3 regions of the Pseudomonas sp. BN515 genome follow, and region 1 is predicted to be linked to each of the others. Evidence: predicted binding sites of a transcription regulator. Region 1 holds the regulator's gene; each other region holds the start of a gene.
The links. The regulator LexA, encoded in region 1, represses DNA repair genes until DNA is damaged. The targets are predictions, from matches to a motif close to CTGTNTNNNNANACAG.
Positions count from the first base shown of each region.

Region 2: a site for LexA is predicted at 2,419-2,434, ahead of imuA (translesion DNA synthesis-associated protein ImuA). Genes of this name have one in related genera too.
Region 3: a site for LexA is predicted at 4,690-4,705, ahead of recN (DNA repair protein RecN). Genes of this name have one in related genera too.

Region 1 covers NZ_SSOH01000071.1:75,600-82,163, forward strand. The annotation lists gene topA (type I DNA topoisomerase) at 1-1,150, shown strand, start outside; gene E8E91_RS17420 (DUF6586 family protein) at 1,217-1,735, shown strand; gene E8E91_RS17425 (hypothetical protein) at 1,806-2,039, shown strand; gene sulA (SOS-induced cell division inhibitor SulA) at 2,120-2,593, opposite strand; gene lexA (transcriptional repressor LexA) at 2,604-3,215, opposite strand; gene E8E91_RS17440 (TetR/AcrR family transcriptional regulator) at 3,438-4,145, shown strand; gene E8E91_RS17445 (L,D-transpeptidase) at 4,190-4,714, shown strand; gene nagZ (beta-N-acetylhexosaminidase) at 4,724-5,722, shown strand; gene E8E91_RS17455 (S-methyl-5'-thioinosine phosphorylase) at 5,732-6,469, shown strand; gene E8E91_RS17460 (DEAD/DEAH box helicase) at 6,546-6,564, opposite strand, start outside.
Region 2 covers NZ_SSOH01000073.1:11,886-18,449, reverse strand. The annotation lists gene E8E91_RS19110 (SOS response-associated peptidase) at 1-450, opposite strand, end outside; gene E8E91_RS19105 (M28 family metallopeptidase) at 719-2,332, shown strand; gene imuA (translesion DNA synthesis-associated protein ImuA) at 2,538-3,152, shown strand; gene E8E91_RS19095 (DNA polymerase Y family protein) at 3,160-4,575, shown strand; gene E8E91_RS19090 (error-prone DNA polymerase) at 4,572-6,564, shown strand, end outside.
Region 3 covers NZ_SSOH01000030.1:73,791-80,354, forward strand. The annotation lists gene dapB (4-hydroxy-tetrahydrodipicolinate reductase) at 1-658, opposite strand, end outside; gene dnaJ (molecular chaperone DnaJ) at 740-1,867, opposite strand; gene dnaK (molecular chaperone DnaK) at 1,991-3,904, opposite strand; gene grpE (nucleotide exchange factor GrpE) at 4,005-4,574, opposite strand; gene recN (DNA repair protein RecN) at 4,730-6,403, shown strand; gene fur (ferric iron uptake transcriptional regulator) at 6,460-6,564, opposite strand, start outside.

The DNA of each region.
Region 1 (6,564 bases):
CCTGGTCAAGGAGCTGGAAAAACGAGGCATTGGCCGTCCCTCCACTTACGCGGCGATCATCTCCACCATTCAGGAGCGTGGCTACGTCACGGTGCACAACCGCCGTTTCTACGCGGAGAAGATGGGCGACATCGTTACCGAGCGCCTGAACGAAAGCTTCGCCAACCTGATGGACTACGGCTTCACCGCCGGCATGGAAGAGCATCTGGACAATGTCGCCCAGGGCGAGCGCGACTGGAAGCACCTGCTGGACGAGTTCTACGGCGACTTCAGGAAGAAGCTGGAGCTTGCCGAAGGTACTGACAAGGGCATGCGCGCCAACCAGCCGACGCTGACCGACATTCCCTGCCGCGAGTGCGGTCGTCCGATGATGATCCGTACCGCCTCGACCGGGGTGTTCCTCGGTTGCTCGGGCTACAGTCTGCCGCCGAAGGAGCGCTGCAAGGCCACCATCAACCTCGTGCCGGGTGACGAAATCGCTGCGGACGACGAGGGTGAATCGGAATCCCGCGTGCTGCGTGGCAAGCATCGCTGCCCGATTTGCGCGACTGCGATGGATGCCTATCTGCTGGATGAAACCCGCAAACTGCATATCTGCGGCAACAACCCGGATTGCTCGGGTTACGAGATCGAGCAAGGCCAGTACCGCATCAAGGGCTACGAAGGTCCGAGCCTGGAGTGCGATAAGTGCGGTAGTGAGATGCAGCTCAAGACCGGTCGTTTCGGCAAGTTCTTCGGCTGCACCAACGCCAGCTGCAAGAACACCCGCAAGCTGTTGAAGAGCGGCGAGGCTGCACCGCCGAAGATCGATCCGATCCGCATGCCGGAGCTGAAGTGCGAGAAGGTCGACGACATCTATGTGCTTCGTGATGGCGCTTCCGGCCTGTTCCTGGCCGCCAGCCAGTTCCCGAAGAACCGGGAAACCCGTGCGCCACTGGTGCAGGAACTGATCCCGCACAAGGATGAGCTGGACGCGAAGTATCACTACCTGCTCGACGCGCCGAAGAAGGACCCTGAGGGTCGTCCGGCGGTGATTCGCTTCAGTCGCAAGACCAAGGAGCAGTACGTGCAGACCGAGGTCGAGGGCAAGCCCACTGGCTGGCGCGCCTTCTTCGATGGCGGCAAGTGGAAAGTCGAAGACAAGCGCTGACCGGCTGCAGCGCGCCCGGCACCGGGCGCGCATATACTGCCCGAATCACCTGTGGAGGGTGCCGTCATGGCCCACGAGCTTTATACCCGCACCAACCAGAAGATCTTCTTCGCCGGCCTGTCGCTGGAATCCTGGCGCAAGGCGGAGGAGGGCAGGGCGATGAACGCCCAGGCGCTGGTGCAATCCGAGCGGGAAGCATCGCTCTTCCACCTCTACGGTGCGTTGCTCGGCTTGTGCCATGAGATCGCTGGTTACTACCGTCTTCCGGAAGCCAACGCTCCTCGCGTCGAATTACTGCTGACGCAAGAAGTGCTGGCTGCTGCCCCCAGTCCTGAGCTGGCTGAGCTGGTGGAGCTCGCCCAGCAGCGGGAAACCTGGTTGGCTGAACTCCTTGCTGCCTATTCCGCGCTGTTCCAGCCGCCGCAGGCGCCCAGGCAGGCCAAGGTTGATCCGACCTTGCCGCTGATTACTGCAGTCAGCTTGGAAGAGGAAGAGGCGCCGCTGTCGCGGGAGTGCCTTGAGGCGTGGAGGCAGAATCTGAAATCCCTCGCCTTGCGCTTCCGGGAAACGCTCAGCGAATGCTGATTTGATCGACGGGCTAGGGCGTGCTGGCGGCGCGCTGGTACAATGGCCGCTTTCGTGGAGATATGAACCTATGCCAACGTCCTTTCTGGAAATAGTCGAACTGCCTGACGGGCGCATCATCCTGCGCCGGGCCGAGGACGAGGAAGCATTGGTGACGCTGGATTTCTCCGCTGATGCCAAGGCGTTCCTTCAGGGGCACCATCTGGAAGTCGCCAAGGCCATGCTGAATGTTGGCGTTCAGATGGCTGGTCGTCTGGCCGAAGGTGATATGGACCATCACGAAGGTCCGCGCGTCCTGCATTGATCTCCGGAGCCGGATCTTCCGCTGATTCGGTTACCGTCTGATGTCACAGGGCCCAGGTCTTCCCTGTTCCCGGCGCTCAATCAACCCAACAGGATATTCAGGCTCTGTGCGCCGCCTTGGCGTGCGGCGTGAGCCAGTTGCTGCTTGGCCTTCTGCCCCAGGCGCAGCCAGCTGACGACGGTGTGGCTGCGGCCCAGCCGAAGGGCTTCGCAAGTCAGTTCGAGAGCACTTTGCTCGCCGCGTGGCTGCAGGATCAGGATGCGTTCCCGGTTGAGTCCGGATTCGCGCAGCCAGTCGCGGGTCAGGCCCGAGGGGGCGCCGATCAGCGTCAGCCAGCGGGCGTCCTGTTCCTCGCTTAATTCCCGCAATACCGAGGCCAGGAGGTTCCGGCAGTGCCCGGTGGCGCCGCGCAGGGATAGTTCGCTGAACGCTTCCGGCTCTTCCGGGCGCGGATCTTCGACCACTTCGGTCAGCATCGGTACCACGGGATTGGCCAGGATGGCGTCGTGAAACAGGGGAAGCTGGGACCGACCAAGCGACTGCGGGAACTGCATAACGCCTCCTTTAGCGGCGGATCACGCCGACACTCAAACCTTCAATCACCAGATCCTGTTCATCCAGGTTCACTTCGATGGGGGCGAACTCGGGGTTCTCGGCGATCAGCCAGACCTTTTCGCCTTCACGCTTGAAGCGCTTGACGGTGACTTCTTCGCCCAGGCGAGCAACGACCACCTGTCCGTTGCGGGCTTCGCGGGTGCTGTGTACGGCCAACAGATCGCCGTCATAGATACCGATATCTTTCATCGACATGCCGCGGACACGTAGCAGGTAGTCGGCGCGGGGATGGAAGAAGTCGGGGTTGATGCGGCAGGATTCTTCGATGTTCTGCTGGGCCAGAATCGGCGCGCCAGCAGCAACCCGGCCGATCACTGGAAGGCCATCGACTTCATTGTTGCCGGGTTCGAATCCGGGGATGCGAATGCCGCGAGAGGCGCCTGGCGTCATCTCGATTGCGCCCTTGCGGGCCAGGGCCTTGAGGTGCTCTTCGGCGGCATTGGGGGACTTGAAGCCAAGCTCCTGGGCAATTTCCGCGCGGGTCGGGGGGAAGCCGTTGTCTTCAAGGCAGCGCTTGATGAATGCGAGAATCTCGGCTTGGCGGGGCGTCAGTTTCAGCATGGTGGCGCTCTGTCTTTTTATACAGTGACTGGAATTATATACAGTGCTCCGGCCTTGGCAACGCTTCTTTTGCAAGGTTGGAAAGGCGAGGGGCTGACCAGTGGTCGGGAAAGTCATCTGGCCAGGGGAATGACCGTTGCGTCAGATAATGGTGAGCACGGCTTGACAAGCTGGCTGGCTGAAACGTATGTTTCAAACAAGTGTTTGTCAGGCGGAGGAGCCATGGCCCAGTCGGAAACCGTAGAACGCATTCTGGATGCTGCGGAACAGCTGTTCGCGGAGAAAGGCTTCGCCGAGACTTCGTTGCGCCTGATCACCAGCAAGGCCGGGGTCAACCTGGCGGCTGTGAACTATCACTTTGGCTCGAAGAAGGCGCTGATCCAGGCAGTCTTCTCGCGCTTTCTCGGTCCGTTCTGCCAGAGCCTAGAACGAGAGCTGGACCGCCGCCAATCCAAGGCGGAGAGCAAGGCCAGCCTCGAAGAACTGCTGGAAATGCTCGTCGAGCAGGCCCTGGCAGTAAAGCCCCGCAGTGGCAACGACCTATCAATCTTCATGCGCCTGCTCGGACTTGCATTCAGTCAGAGCCAGGGCCACCTGCGCAAGTACCTCGAAGAGGTTTACGGCAAGGTGTTCCGCCGCTACATGCTGCTGGTGAACGAATCCGCGCCCAGGGTGCCGCCGCTTGAGCTCTTCTGGCGCGTGCATTTCATGCTCGGCGCCGCGGCGTTCAGCATGTCGGGGATCAAGGCGCTGCGCGCGATGGCGGAAACCGACTTTGGCGTGAACACCTCCATCGAGCAGGTGATGCGACTGATGGTGCCGTTCCTGGCCGCCGGCATGCGTGCCGAAACCGGAGTCACCGACGACGCGTTGGCCAGTGCGGTGCTCAAGCCGCGCAACAAGGCGCCGGCAGCGTCCGCCAAGGCTTAATTCCACTTGGGCGCAGGCTGGCTGATCGGCTAAGCTTGCGGCCCATGCAAAACCTCGATCTCCTGCATATCTCCATCGCTGACCAGCAGCTCTATGGCTTCGCCAAGGGGCAGTTGGTGCTGCGCATGCCTGTCTCCACCGCCCTGAATGGCGCGGGCGAAACCAATGGTTCCAACTGCACACCCCGGGGATTGCACCAGATCCGCGCGCGCATTGGCGACGGCTTGCCCCTTGGTGCTGTCCTGCGTGGGCGGCGCTGGACCGGTGAGGTCTGGAATGCCGAGCTGCATCAGCGCTTTCCCGGAAGGGACTGGATTCTCACCCGCATCCTCTGGCTGAGCGGGTGCGAGCCTGGCCGCAATCGCCTCGGACGGGTGGATAGCTTCCGCCGCTATATCTATCTACACGGCACGCCGGACACTGAACCCATGGGTGTACCGCTATCCCATGGTTGCATTCGTCTGCGCAACGCGGACGTGCTGGAACTCTTCGATCGCGTGCCCGTCCACTGTGCGGTACGCATAGACGAAGCGCCTTGCCCGGACTGGGCGGCGGCACAACTCTTTTAAGGATTTTCCATGCAAGGTTCCCTGATGCTGGATATCGGTGGCACCTGGCTGACCGCCGAGGATCGGCAGATCCTCCGTCAGCCGGAAGTCGCCGGTCTGATCATCTTTGCCCGCAACATCGAAAGCCCGCGCCAGGTGCGTGAGCTCTGTGCTTCCATCCGCGCTGTTCGCCCCGATCTAATCCTCGCGGTCGACCAGGAAGGCGGCCGCGTGCAGCGCCTGCGCCAAGGCTTCCTGCGCCTGCCCGCCATGCGTGCCCTTGCCGACAACGACAACGCCGAGCAGTTGGCGGAGCAGTGTGGCTGGTTGATGGCGACCGAAGTGCTCGCCGTTGGCCTGGACATCAGCTTCGCCCCGGTTCTGGACCTCGACCACCAGCGCAGTGCAGTAGTCGGCAGCCGCGCGTTCGAAGGCGACCCGGAGCGCGCCGCGCGCCTGGCGGGTGCCTTCATCCGTGGCCTGCGTCAGGCTGGCATGGCCGCTACCGGCAAACACTTCCCCGGCCACGGCTGGGCGGAGGCCGACTCCCATGTGGCCATCCCTACCGACGAGCGCAGCCTGGAGCAGATTCGCCAGAGCGACCTGGTTCCCTTTGCCCGTCTGGCTTCCGAGCTGGACGGCATGATGCCGGCGCACGTGATTTATCCGCAGGTGGATAATCAGCCCGCCGGCTTCTCCCGGCGCTGGCTGCAGGAAATCCTGCGCGGCGAGCTGAAATTCTCCGGCGTCATCTTCAGTGATGATCTCTCCATGGCGGGCGCCCATGTGGTGGGCGATGCCGCCGAGCGTATCGAAGCGGCGCTGACCGCCGGTTGCGACATGGGGCTGGTATGCAACGACCGTGCTTCGGCCGAGCTGGCCCTGGCACGTCTGCAGCGTCTCGGCGCCAAGCCGCCGGCCAGCCTGGCGCGGATGCGCCGTCGCGCCTTCCCAGGCACCGAATACCGCCAGGATCCCCGCTGGCTGCAGGCCGTTGCGGCTCTGCGCGATGCTCAGTTGATCGATTGAGGAACCGACATGACCGTCTACGCCATTATTGGTGGAACAGGCCTGACCCAGCTCGAAGGCCTGAGCATGAAAGCCCTGCTCAACCCTGAAACGCCCTACGGCGCGCCGTCGGCAGGCATTGTCCATGGCTCATACGCCGGGCATGACGTGCTGTTCCTGGCCCGTCACGGTCATCCGCACCGGATTCCGCCTCATCAGGTGAACTATCGCGCCAACCTCTGGGCCCTCAGACATGCTGGTGCCCAGGCGGTAATTGCGGTGAACGCGGTGGGCGGCATCCATCCGGCCATGGGGAGCGGCCACCTGGTTGTGCCGCATCAGGTGATCGACTACACCCACGGGCGTATCGGTACCTTCTTCGAGGGCGACCTGGATCACGTCACCCATATCGATTTCAGCCATCCCTATGACGAAGAACTGCGTGCCCGACTGCTGGCGGCCCTGAACGCCTGCGACTTCCCGCACAGTGATTTTGGCGTCTATGGCTGCACCCAAGGCCCGCGCCTGGAAACCGTGGCTGAGATCGCCCGCCTGGAGCGCGACGGCTGCGACATCGTCGGCATGACCGGCATGCCGGAGGCGGCCCTGGCGCGTGAGTTGAACCTGCCTTATGCCTGCCTGTCGCTGGTGGTCAATCCTGCCGCCGGCAAATCCGACGGCATCATCACCATGGCCGAGATCGAGGCCGCCTTGGCCGAGGGCATCGGCAAGGTGCGTAGCGTCCTGGCTCACGTGCTGAAAGGCTGAGGCCTTTCAGCCGTTGGCGTGCTGAATCACAAGTGAGTCAGCACGCCTCAAAGGCGGCCTGTTCCACCTTGGCGCTTCAGGTGAAACGGGGCAGG
Region 2 (6,564 bases), on a different contig from region 1:
GCCGGTCCAGGTGGCCCACATCGCGGCGATGGCCAGGAGCGGGTCATTCGGGCTGTAGAGGTAGTAAGGCTGGTGGACCAGGCGGCCGCTGGCGTTGCGAACCTGCTGATTCGGGTTCCACTCGTACCAGCCCTGGGCGGGCATCAGGCAGCGGTGGCTGCGCAGGCTCTGGCGCCACAGGGGCTTGCCGGCGGCCTCTTCACTGCGGGCGAAGAAGGACATGGTCGGTGGCTTCGTCTCCTTCCACCAGGAGGGGATCAGGCCCCAACGCGCCGACACCAGCTCCAGCTCCCCTTGTTGGTCCAGGCGCAGCATCGGCACCTGGCTGGTGGGGGCCACATTGAAGCTCTGGATCCAGCGACCCGAGTCCCGCGCGCCGATGTGCCAGTAGTCTTCGATGGCGCGATCGGAGGGACTGACGTAGCGGCCGCACATGGCTGGTTCCTGCATCGGGGAATGCCTTCAGCATAGAACCCGCACAGCTGCCATATGCGCTGGTGATATGAGGTGGCCATCTATTTGATGGCTATCCAGTGGCGTATCTCCGGCCATTTGCTGCGAAAAAGGCGACAAAGTGCACGTTTTTTACACGTGCCCGAAAGAACCGAATGACCTTGCGCCAGTCTGTTCTCTCAGGCCTGCACCCGAGGATGCCGTACAGGACAGTGGCGCAATGCCACGGCAGGCCGCCTACAACCACTTCAAAAGGATTGAAGTCATGACCCACAAGAACAACGTCAGACGTGTTGTTGGTTCTCTGATTCTCGCCGCTTCCACTTCCACCCTTGCCGCCCCGGCGCCTGAAGGCGATGCCTTCGGCGATTACTGGAGTCCCGGCAAACCCAACCCCGCTCTCTGCAAATCACCGGTGCTGGTTGGCACGCCCGTGGGCCTGCCGCGATGTCTGCAGGCGAGCAATGTGATGCAGCGCCTGCAGGAGCTGCAGGACATCGCCACCCTCAACGATGGCAACCGCGCGGCTGGTTTGCCGGGCTACCAGGCCTCGATCGACTACGTGAAGCAGACCCTGGAGCACGCCGGTTACCAGGTGCGGGTGCAGCCGTTCCCCTTCACCGCCTACTTTCCCAAGGGGCCGGGCACCTTGCAGGCTTTGACGCCGCAACCGGCGGAATACGTCTGGGAGGAGGACTTCACCTACCTGTCGCAGACCGATGCCGGAGACGTCAGCGCCCCGGTGGTGCCGGTGGACCTGTCCCTCGGTGCCGGCAACACCTCCACCAGCGGTTGCGAGGCGGAGGATTTCGCCGGATTTCCCAGCGGCGCCATCGCCCTGGTCCAGCGCGGCAGCTGCAACTTCGAGCTGAAGGCGGAGAACGCCGCGGCGGCTGGTGCGGCGGGTGTGATCATCTTCAACCAGGGCAATACCGAGGAGCGCAAAGGTCTGGAAAACGTCACCCTGGGCGACACCTACGAGGGCGGCATCCCGGTGCTGTTCGCCACCTATGACAACGGCGTGGCCTGGTCCCAGACCCCCGGCCTGCAATTGCGCATGGTGGCGGACGTGATCCGCGAGAAGACGCAGACCTTCAACCTGGTGGCCGAAACCCGGCGCGGCGATCCGAAGAACGTAGTGATGGCCGGCGCGCACCTGGATTCGGTGTTCGAAGGCCCCGGCATCAACGACAACGGCTCGGGCAGCGCAGCGTTGCTGGAAATGGCCGTGCTGCTGCGCAAGGCGCATCCGCAGAACAAGGTGCGTTTCGCCTGGTGGGGCGCGGAGGAATCCGGGCTGGTGGGTTCGACCTTCTACGTCAACAGCCTGAGCGATGAGGAACGGAAGCAGATCAAGGCGTACCTGAACTTCGACATGATCGGTTCGCCGAACTTCGGCAACTTCATCTATGACGGCGACGGCTCTTCCTTTGGCCTGCAGGGCCCGCCCGGCTCGGCTGCCATCGAGCGTCTGTTCGAGGCCTACTTCAAGCTGCGTGGCGAGCCTGCCGAAGGCACCCAGATCGACTTCCGCTCCGACTATGCGCAGTTCTTCGAGGTGGGCATTCCCTTCGGCGGCCTGTTCACCGGCGCCGAAGACATCAAGAGCGAAGAGCAGGCGCAGAAGTACGGCGGCGCCGCCGGCCAGCCCTTCGATCCCTGCTACCACCAAGGCTGCGACAACACCGCCAACATTGACCTGAACGCGCTGGAGATCAACGGGGACGCCATGGCCTTCGCCACCAGTTGGCTGTCGCTGTCGACGAAGATTATCGACGACGAGATCGCCGCGGCCGCCGAGCAAGCGAAGGGTGCCAAGACCCTGCGTGTGCAGTCGGTGCGCCAGTCCGAGCGCTGGGGTAATCACTTCGTGAAATGACGGAAGGGCGGCGGGCCTGCGGAGTCTCGTGCTTTCGCAGGCCTTCCGTCTTTTCTGAATTGACCGTAGGAAGTCTCTGCGATTTACTGTATATAAATACAGTATTCGTAGGATTTCCCCTAATGGCCTTGATGATTGTTCCTGGCCCTTTCGGCAGCCCCGCCCCGGGGCTGCCGTTTTTCTCTTCTGGCAGTGAGTGGAGCTGATGGGCGCTGTCGTTGCCCTCGACGCCCTGCTCAATGAGCGGCGGGTCTGGAAAGGCCAGCCCGGCGCGCTGCCGTCCGATAGCGACCAACCCACCGGCCTTGCCGCCCTGGACCGGGTCCTGCCCGGCGGTGGCTGGCCTGAGGCTGCGCTCAGCGAAATCCTCGTTCCGGCCGCAGGCCTGGGCGAGCTGCGTCTGCTCTGGCCCACACTGGCACGGCTGACCGCCAGCGCTGAGCGCGTGGTGCTGGTGGCGCCGCCGCATATCCCTTATCCACAGGCCTGGCAGGCCGCCGGCGTTGACCTGCGTTGGCTGGCGCTGGTGGAGGCCAGCGGCCGCGATGCCCTCTGGGCGGCCGAACAATGCCTGCGTTCCGGCAGTTGCGCAGCGGTGCTGTGCTGGCCGCAACAGGCCGATGACCGCGCCCTGCGCCGCCTGCAGGTGGCTGCCGAAACCGGCCAGACCCTGGCCTTCGCCTACCGCCCGCTGGATGCCGCCCTGAACCCCTCGCCGGCGGCCTTGCGCATCGCCGTCGACGGCTGGCCGGCGCAGCTGCGGGTGCTCAAGTGCCGGGGTGGCCTGCCGCCCGCGGCGCCGATCGCCCTGTCCCGGTGATGCCGTCATGCGCTGGGCCTGCATATTGCTGCCGCAGTTGGCGCTGGATGGCGTGCTGCGCGTCCACCCCGACCCCGAAGCGCCCTTGGCGCTGGTGACGGGCACGCCCCAACGCCGCGTGTTGCGTGCCCTCAACCCGGCGGCCAAGGCCCTGGGACTGCGCCCCGGCCAGTCGCTGACCGCCGCCCACGTCCTGACCCGCGACTTCACCCTGGTGGAGTACGACCCGGCGCGGATCGAGCACTGGCAGCAACTGCTGGCCGCCTGGGCCTATCGCTTCAGTTCCCAGATCAGCCTGCGCTATCCGCGTTGCCTGCTGCTGGAGGTGGAATCCAGCTTCGCCCTGTTCGGCCCCTGGCCGCGCTTCGAGGCCCGGTTGCGGCGGGAGCTTACGGGCCTGGGTTTCCGCCATCGCATCGTCGCGGCGCCCAACCCGGCGGCGGCGCGGGTGCTGGCCAATGCCTACGATGGCCTGGCGGTGGCGAGCCAGGACGAATTGCGTGAAGCCCTCGGGCGCATGCCGGTGGATCGCGCCGGCCTGGCACGGGATTCCGCCACCGCCTTCGCCCGCATGGGCCTGCGCCACCTGGAGCAGGTGCTGGCGCTGCCCCGGGAGACGGTGGCCCGACGCTTCCCGGGAGACGTGTTGCAGCACCTCGATACCCTGCTGGGCGACCGCCCCCTGGCGCTGGAGTGCTATCGGCCGCCGGATGAGTTCGACCTGCGCATCGAGCTGAACTTCGAGGTGGAATCCCATCAGGCGCTGCTGTTCCCCCTGCGCCGTCTCACCGCTGACCTGGCCGCTTTCCTCGCCTGCCGTGACAGCGGCGTGCAGCGCTTCACTCTCCATCTGGAACACCGCGACCTGCCGGAAACCCGGGTGCCAGTGGGGCTGCTCAGCGCCGAGCGTGAGGCGACCATGCTCTTCGAACTGGCCCGTGGGCGCCTGGAGCAGTTGCAGGTTCCGGCCCCGGTGCGCGCCTTCCGTCTGCAGGCGCGGGACCTGCCGGCCTTCGTCCCGGAGCGGCGCGAGCTGTTCGACGAGCGCCCGCAGCAATCCCTGCCCTGGGAGCAATTGCGCGAACGCCTGCGGGCACGCCTGGGAGACGACGCGGTGCACGGTCTGGCTGCCCGTGCCGACCACCGTCCCGAATGCGCCTGGCAACTGGATGCGGAGGGCCCGCAGGCGCCGCTCCCGCCTGGTCCGCCCCGTCCCGGCTGGTTGTTGCGTGAACCCGTGCCCCTGCGGGAGTCGTCCGTCCGCATCCTCGCCGGCCCCGAACGCATCGAGTCCGGCTGGTGGGATGGCGGCGACGTGCGCCGCGACTACTACCTGGTGGAAACCCGCGGTGGCCAGCGTGGCTGGGCCTTCCGCACAGTGAACGGGGAGGGGCCGCTGCTGTTGCACGGCTGGTTCGCATGAACGCCTACGCCGAGCTGCACTGCCTGTCCAACTTCAGCTTCCAGCGCGGGGCCTCCAGCGCCGATGAGCTGTTCAAGCGTGCCAAGGAGCATGGCTACGCAGCCCTGGCGATCACCGACGAATGCACCCTGGCCGGCATCGTCCGCGCCTGGCAGGCCTCGAAGAAGAGCGAGCTGCCCCTGGTGATCGGCAGCGAAGTACGGGTTGAGGGCGGCCCGAAGCTGGTGCTGCTGGTGGAAAACCTGGCCGGCTACCAGCGCCTTTGCCGGCTCATCACCCAAGCCCGGCGGAGGGCGAAGAAGGGCGAGTACCGCTTGCTGCGTGATGACCTGACCGAACCCACGGATGGCCTGCTGGCCCTCTGGGTGCCGGACCGGGAAGACGACGGCCGCGAAGGTTCGTGGCTGCGCCAGTGTTTCCCCGAACGCCTGTGGCTGGCGGTGGAACTGCACCAGGGACCGGACGACACCGGCCGTCTGGAGCGCCTGCTGGCCCTGGCCGAGCGCGTCGGCATCCCGCCTGTGGCGACTGGCGATGTGCATATGCATGCCCGTGGCCGCCGCGCCCTGCAGGACTGCATGACCGCCGTGCGCCATCACTGCACGGTGGCCGAGGCCGGGCTGCGGTTGTTCCCCAATGGCGAGCGCCACCTGCGCCGCCGCGAGGCGCTGGCTGGCCTCTACCCGGCGCAGCTGCTGGCCGAATCGCTGCGCATCGCCCGCCGCTGCGAGTTCAGCCTGAGCCAGCTGGATTACCAGTACCCTCGCGAGCTGGTGCCGGACGGGCACAGCCCCAGCACCTGGCTGCGTGCCGCCACCGAGGAGGGGATGCTGCGACGCTGGCCCGACGGCGTGCCGGCCAAGGCGCGGGCGCTGGTGGAAAAGGAGCTCGCGCTGATCACCGAGCTGGGCTACGAGAGCTACTTCCTCACGGTGCACGACATAGTCGAGTTCGCCCGCCGTCAGAACATTCTCTGCCAGGGGCGCGGCTCGGCGGCCAACTCGGTGGTGTGCTTCGCCCTGGGCATCACCGAGCTGGACCCCTGCAGCACCACTGAACTCCTGTTCGAGCGCTTCATGTCAAAGGAGCGCAACGAACCGCCGGATATCGACGTCGACTTCGAGCACGAGCGCCGCGAGGAGGTCATCCAGTACGTATTCCGTCGCTACGGACGGGGCCGGGCGGCGCTAACGGCGGTGGTCAACACCTACCACGGCGCCGGCGCGGTACGTGATGTGGCCAAGTCTCTCGGCCTGCCGCCGGACCAGGTCAACGCCCTGGCCGATTGCTGCGGCGGCTGGAGCGACCAGGGGCCTTCGGCGGAGCGTCTGCGGGAGGTGGGTTTCGACCCGGAAAGCCCGGTGCTGCGCCGGGTAGTGGCTCTTACCAACGAGCTGATCGGCTTTCCCCGCCACCTGTCCCAGCACCCCGGCGGCTTCGTGATTTCAGAAGCACCGCTGGACAGCCTGGTGCCGGTGGAAAACGCCACCATGGCCGAGCGCACCGTCATCCAGTGGGACAAGGACGACCTCGATCTGGTGGGGCTGCTGAAAGTGGACGTGCTGGCGCTGGGCATGCTCAGCGCGCTGCGCCGCTGCTTCGCCCTGATCGAGCGCTATCGCGGCATCCAGTGGACCATCGCCACCTTGCCCAAGGAGGACGAGGCCACTTACGACATGATCGGCCGCGCCGACACCATCGGCGTATTCCAGATCGAGTCACGGGCGCAGATGTCCATGCTGCCGCGCCTGAAGCCCAGGGAGTTCTACGACCTGGTGATCCAGGTCGCCATCGTCCGTCCGGGGCCGATCCAGGGGAACATGGTCCATCCCTACCTGCGACGGCGTAAGGGCGAGGAGAAGGTGACCTATCCCAAGGACGAGCTGATCCCGGTGTTCAAGCGCACCCTGGGCGTGCCGCTGTTCCAGGAGCAGGTGATGCAGCTGGCCATAGTCGCCGCCGACTACACGCCCGGCGAAGCGGACGAAC
Region 3 (6,564 bases), on a different contig from region 1:
ACAGCACGGTGTGATCACCCACCACGTCGCCGGCGCGTACAGTGGCGAAGCCGATGGTTTCGCGGGCGCGGGCACCGGTCTGGCCTTCGCGACCATAGACAGCGACCTTGGACAGATCACGACCCAGCGCGTCAGCCACCACTTCACCCATGCGCAGCGCAGTACCGGACGGCGCGTCCACCTTGTGGCGGTGGTGGGCCTCGATGATCTCGATGTCCACCTCGTCGCCCAGCACGCGGGCGGCGGTATCCAGCAGCTTGAGGCAAAGGTTCACGCCGACGCTGAAGTTAGCCGCGAAAACGATCGGGATCTCTTTGGCGGCAGCCGCCAGCAGAGCCTTCTCTTCGGCGGAGAATCCGGTGGTGCCGATCACCATGGCCTTGCCGGCCTGACGGCAGACTTCCAGGTTCTTCAGGGTCACCGAGGGATGAGTGAAGTCGATCAGCACGTCGAACTCGTCGACCACCTTCGCCAGATCACCCGACAGCGGCACGCCAATACGGCCCAGCGCTGCCAGCTCACCGGCATCAGCGCCAACCAGGGTGCTGTCCGGACGATCGATGGCGGCGGTCAGTCCGGCGCCCTGTGCCTGCTGCACTGCCTCGATCAGGTTCTTGCCCATGCGCCCGGCGGCGCCCATCACAGCAATACGTCGCATAAAAAAGCTCCAAGCTGGAAGCCTGGAGCTGGACACCGGCACCGGAACGGAAATGGCCCGGCAGCGGCATCCAGCTCGTCGTTAGAGATCGCCGAAGAAGCGCTTCATGCCCTCGAACCAGCTGCTGGCCTTGGGCGAATGGGAGCCATCGTTCTGCAGCGTCTTGCGGAACTCGTCGAGCAGCTCGCGCTGGCGCTTGTCCAGATTGACCGGGGTTTCCACCACCACGCGGCACATCAGGTCACCCGCACCACCGCCACGTACCGGGGCCACGCCCTTGCCACGCAGGCGGAAGAGCTTGCCGGTCTGGGTCGCTTCCGGAATCTTCAGCTTGACCCGGCCGTCCAGGGTCGGCACTTCCAGCTCGCCACCCAGGGCGGCGTCCGCGAAGCTGATCGGCACTTCGCAATAGAGGTGCTTGCCATCGCGCTGGAAGATCGGGTGCTCGCGCACGTTGACCACCACGTAGAGGTCACCGGACGGACCACCCAGGGCACCCGCTTCACCTTCGCCGGAGAGGCGGATACGGTCGCCGGTATCGACGCCGGCCGGTACCTTCACCGACAGGGTCTTGTGCTCTTCCACACGGCCCTGGCCATGGCAGCTGCCGCACGGATCGCTGATCATCTTGCCGCTGCCGTGGCAGCGCGGGCAGGTCTGCTGCACCGAGAAGAAGCCCTGCTGCATGCGCACCTGGCCGATACCACCGCAGGTGGTACAGGTGACCGGGCTGGTGCCCTTCTTGGCACCCGAGCCTTCGCAGGTCTTGCAATTGACCAGGGTCGGCACGCGGATGGTCACGGTAGTGCCACGCACGGCTTCTTCGAGGTTCAGCTCAAGGGTGTAGCGCAAGTCGCTGCCGCGCTGCGGGCCGCCGCGCTGGCCGCCACGCTGACCACCGAAGAAATCGCTGAACACGTCGCCGAAAATGTCGGAGAAGCTGGCGCCACCGAAGCCGGCTCCAGCGCCCGCACCCATCTGCGGATCGACGCCGGCGTGGCCGTACTGATCGTATGCCGCGCGCTTGCTGGCATCGGACAGGATCTCGTAGGCCTCGTTGGCCTCTTTGAATTTCTCTTCGGACTCCTTGTCCCCCGGATTACGGTCCGGGTGGTGCTTCATCGCCAGCCGGCGATAAGCCTTCTTCAGCTCAGCCTCGCTGGCGCCGCGCTCGACACCGAGGATTTCGTAAAAGTCACGTTTAGCCATAGTTTCCTGCACTCTCGAATTCACCAGCCCCAGACACGCCAACGCGGGAGCAAGCTCCCGCGTGGCGGATCAGGCGTACGGGGCGTCTAGCCCCGCACACCGGGACGGAAGCAAGCGTGACACTTACTTGTTTTCCTTGACCTCTTCGAACTCAGCGTCGACGGCATCGTCGCCAGCCTTGTCCGCATTGGAGGCCTGCGGCTGCTCACCAGCCTGAGCCTGATCGGCGTACATCTTCTGCGCCAGCGGAGCGGAAGCCTGGGACAGGGCGTTCATCTTGGCTTCGATCTCGGCCTTGTCGTCGCCCTTCACGGCTACTTCCAGCTCGCCCAGCACTTTCTCGATGGCTGCCTTCTCCTCGGCGGTGGCCTTGTCGCCAGCCTCGGTGATCATCTTGCGAGTAGCGTGGACCAGCGCGTCACCCTGGTTACGGGCAGCCGCCAGCTCTTCGAACTTGCGGTCTTCCTCGGCGTTGGCCTCGGCATCACGCACCATCTGCTGGATCTCTTCCTCGGACAGGCCGGAGTTGGCCTTGATCACGATGGACTGCTGCTTGCCGGTGGCCTTGTCCTTCGCGCCGACGTGCAGGATGCCGTTGGCGTCGATGTCGAAAGTCACTTCGATCTGCGGTACGCCACGCGGAGCCGGCGGAATCTCGGCCAGGTCGAACTTGCCCAGGGACTTGTTCTGGGCAGCCTGCTTGCGCTCACCCTGCAGCACGTGAATGGTCACGGCGGACTGGTTGTCGTCAGCGGTGGAGAACACCTGCGACTTCTTGGTCGGGATGGTGGTGTTCTTCTCGATCAGCGCGGTCATCACGCCACCCAGGGTTTCGATGCCGAGGGTCAGCGGGGAAACGTCGAGCAGCAGAACGTCCTTCACGTCACCGGCGAGTACGGCGCCCTGGATGGCAGCACCGATAGCGACGGCTTCGTCCGGGTTCACGTCCTTGCGCGGCTCCTTGCCGAAGAAGTCAGCGACTTGCTTCTGCACCAGCGGCATGCGGGTCTGACCACCAACCAGGATCACTTCCTGAATGTCGGATACGTCCAGGCCGGCGTCCTTCAGGGCGATGCGGCAAGGCTCGATGGTACGAGCGACCAGGTCTTCCACCAGGGCTTCCAGCTTGGCGCGGGAAATCTTCACGTTCAGGTGCTTCGGACCGGTCTGATCTGCAGTGATGTACGGCAGGTTGACGTCGGTCTGCTGAGCGGAGGAGAGCTCGATCTTGGCCTTCTCGGCGGCTTCCTTCAGGCGCTGCATGGCCAGGGGATCGCCCTTCAGGTCCATGCCGGATTCTTTCTTGAACTCGTCAACGAGGTAGTCGATCAGGCGCAGGTCGAAGTCTTCACCACCCAGGAAGGTGTCACCGTTGGTGGCCAGTACTTCGAACTGGTGCTCACCGTCGACTTCGGCGATCTCGATTACCGACACGTCGAAGGTACCGCCACCCAGGTCATACACGATGACGGTGTGGTCGCCCTTGGCCTTGTCCATGCCGTAGGCCAGCGCAGCTGCGGTCGGCTCGTTGATGATGCGCTTGACGTCCAGACCGGCGATGCGGCCGGCGTCCTTGGTAGCCTGGCGCTGGCTGTCGTTGAAGTAGGCCGGAACGGTGATCACCGCTTCGGTTACCGGCTCGCCGAGGTAGTCTTCGGCGGTCTTCTTCATTTTCTTCAGCACTTCCGCGGAGATTTGCGGCGGCGCCATCTTCTGGCCCTTCACTTCCACCCAGGCGTCACCGTTGTCGGCCTTGGCGATCTTGTAGGGAACCATCTTGATGTCTTTCTGCACGACGTCTTCTTCGAAGCGGCGACCGATCAGGCGCTTTACGGCGTACAGGGTGTTCTGCGGGTTGGTGACCGCCTGACGCTTGGCGGACTGGCCGACCAGGGTCTCACCGTCGTTGGTGTAGGCGATGATGGACGGCGTGGTGCGAGCGCCTTCGGCGTTCTCGATCACCTTGACGCTGCCGTTTTCCAGGATGGCCACGCAAGAGTTGGTGGTCCCCAGGTCGATACCAATGATTTTGCCCATATTCTCTCTCCCGAAACTTTGAATTCTCCGCGACCTCGCTTCACGGGCCGCGGCAGCACATAAACGCTTGAACTAACAGATGGGGGCCCGAGGCCGGATTTCAAGCCTGCTCGTCAATCGACGGCGGAGTGGCACTCGGCGCCTTGCTGACCACCACCATGGCGGGGCGCAGCAGACGACCGTTGAGCAGGTAGCCCTTCTGGAACACCTTCAGCACGCTGCCCGGCTCGACATGGGTGCTTTCTTCCATGGCCATGGCCTGGTGGTGCTCGGGATTGAAGGGCGCGCCATGCGGATCAACGGCTTCCAGCTGATAGCGCTTGAGGGTGTCGTGGAACAGCTTGAGGGTCAGTTCCATGCCCTCGCGCACCGGCTTGATGGTCTCGTCGGTGGAGCTGGACAGTTCCAGGCCGCGCTCCAGGCTATCGACCACCGGCAGCAGGTCGTTGGCGAATTTTTCCAGAGCGAACTTGTGCGCCTTCTCCACATCCTGCTCGGCGCGGCGGCGGATGTTCTGCAGCTCGGCGGCAACGCGCAGCGACTGATCCTGGGCCGCGGCCAGTTGCTCTTCCAGCACCTGTACGCGAGCGGCGAGATCTTCACCGGATGCGGTTTCGGCAGCGGAATTCGCTTCGGGGGTCTGGTTTTCCAGGGTCTGTTCGTCGGCCATGCCTTCCTCCTCATAAAGACAGCTGCGGGCAAAGACCCGCTGATATGTCCGCCTATATGGGGTCGCAATTTGTCGCTTCAAGGGGGAGGGACGATTGTCAGCCAGAAAACAAACACTGTATAAATACCCAGCCATCTCAGCGCGGGAGTCGCACCATGCTGGTACACCTGTCGATCCATAACTACGCCATCGTCGAGCACCTGGACCTGGAGCTCGAGGGCGGCATGTCCGTGATCACCGGCGAAACCGGAGCCGGCAAGTCGATCATGCTCGACGCTCTCGGACTCACACTGGGCGATCGCGCCGACAGTGGAGTGGTGCGTCCCGGCGCCGACAAGGCCGACATCCTCGCCAGCTTCGACATCAGCGACATTCCCGAAGCCCGAGCCTGGCTGGCCGAGCGCGACCTGGACAACGACGGCCCCTGCATCCTGCGCCGCGTCATCACCGCCGAAGGCCGGTCGCGCGCCTATATAAATGGCAGCCCCTGCCCCCAGGGCGACCTCAAGAACCTGGGCGAGCTGCTGATCGACATCCACAGCCAGCACGAACACCAATCCCTGCTCAAGGCCGACACCCATCGCCGCCTCCTGGACGAATTCGCCGGCGCCAGCGACCTCGCTCGCCAGGTACAGCTAGCCGCACAACGCTGGCGGCAAACCCGCCAGGAGCTGGAGCGCCTCTCCCGCGCTGGCGACGAGCAGCGCGCGCGCCACCAGTTGCTCAGCTACCAGCTGGACGAACTGGAGAACCTTGCCCTCGGCGACAACGAGCTGGAGCAGCTTGAACAGGAACACAAGAACCTGGCCAACGCCGAAAGCCTGCTGGCCGCCTGCCGCCAGGTGATCGACTTCTGCAGCGAGAGCGATGCCGGCAACGTGCTCAGCGCACTCACCTCCAGCCTCAACCGACTGACCGCCTTCCATACCCAGCCCGGCGCGCTGGCTGAAGCGGTCAACCTGCTGTCCAGCGCGCAGATCCAGGTCGAAGAAGCCATGGGTGAGCTTAACCGCTTCCTCGACCATTTCGACGCCGACCCCGAACGCCAGCAGGCACTCGAAGAGCGCCTCGACACCATCTACACCCTGGCGCGCAAGCACCGGGTGCAACCAAACGAGCTGGCGGAACTGCAGCAGCACCTACTGGATGAACTGGAAGCCCTCAACGCCGATGACGAAGCGGTTGAGCGCCTGACCGAGGAACTGGCCGCCTATGAACGCCACTACCGGGAAAAGGCTGCCGAGCTGAGCCGGCTGCGCGGCGAAGCGTCTGACCGCCTGGCAGGCTCGGTAGAAACCGAAATGCAGCGACTGGGCATGCCCGGTGGGCGATTCAGCATCCAGCTGCATGCCAGCCAGATCGACGAACCGCAGCAGAATGGCCTGGAACAGGTCGAATTCCTGGTCAGCGCCAACCCGGGTCAGCCGCTCAAGGCACTGGCCAAGGTCGCTTCGGGCGGCGAGCTGTCCCGCATCAGCCTGGCCATCCAGGTGATCACCGCCCAGACCTCACGCGTTCCCACGCTGGTGTTCGACGAAGTGGACGTGGGTATCGGCGGCCCCACCGCCGAAGTGGTCGGCCAGTTGCTGCGCCGCCTCGGTCAACGTGGCCAGGTACTCACCGTCACCCACCTGCCCCAGGTGGCCGCGCAGGGTCACCACCATCTCTTCGTGCACAAGGAACGTGGCACGCAGGAAACCCGCACCGCCGTGGCCAAGCTGCAGGAAGCACCTCGCATCGAGGAAATCGCACGCATGCTGGGCGGCGTCGACCTCACCGAGGAATCCCTGGCCCACGCCAGGAAGATGGTGACCAGCGCCCAGGGCTGATCCGGCCCAAACGAAAAAGGCGACCCACAGGTCGCCTTTTCTTTTGCGCGAAGCGCTTACTTCTTCTTGCGGATGTAGAGCACCAGGTTGTGGTCAACCAGCTCGTAGCCGCGCTCCTTGACGATTTCCTTCTGGCGCTTCTCGATTTCCGGATCGAAGAA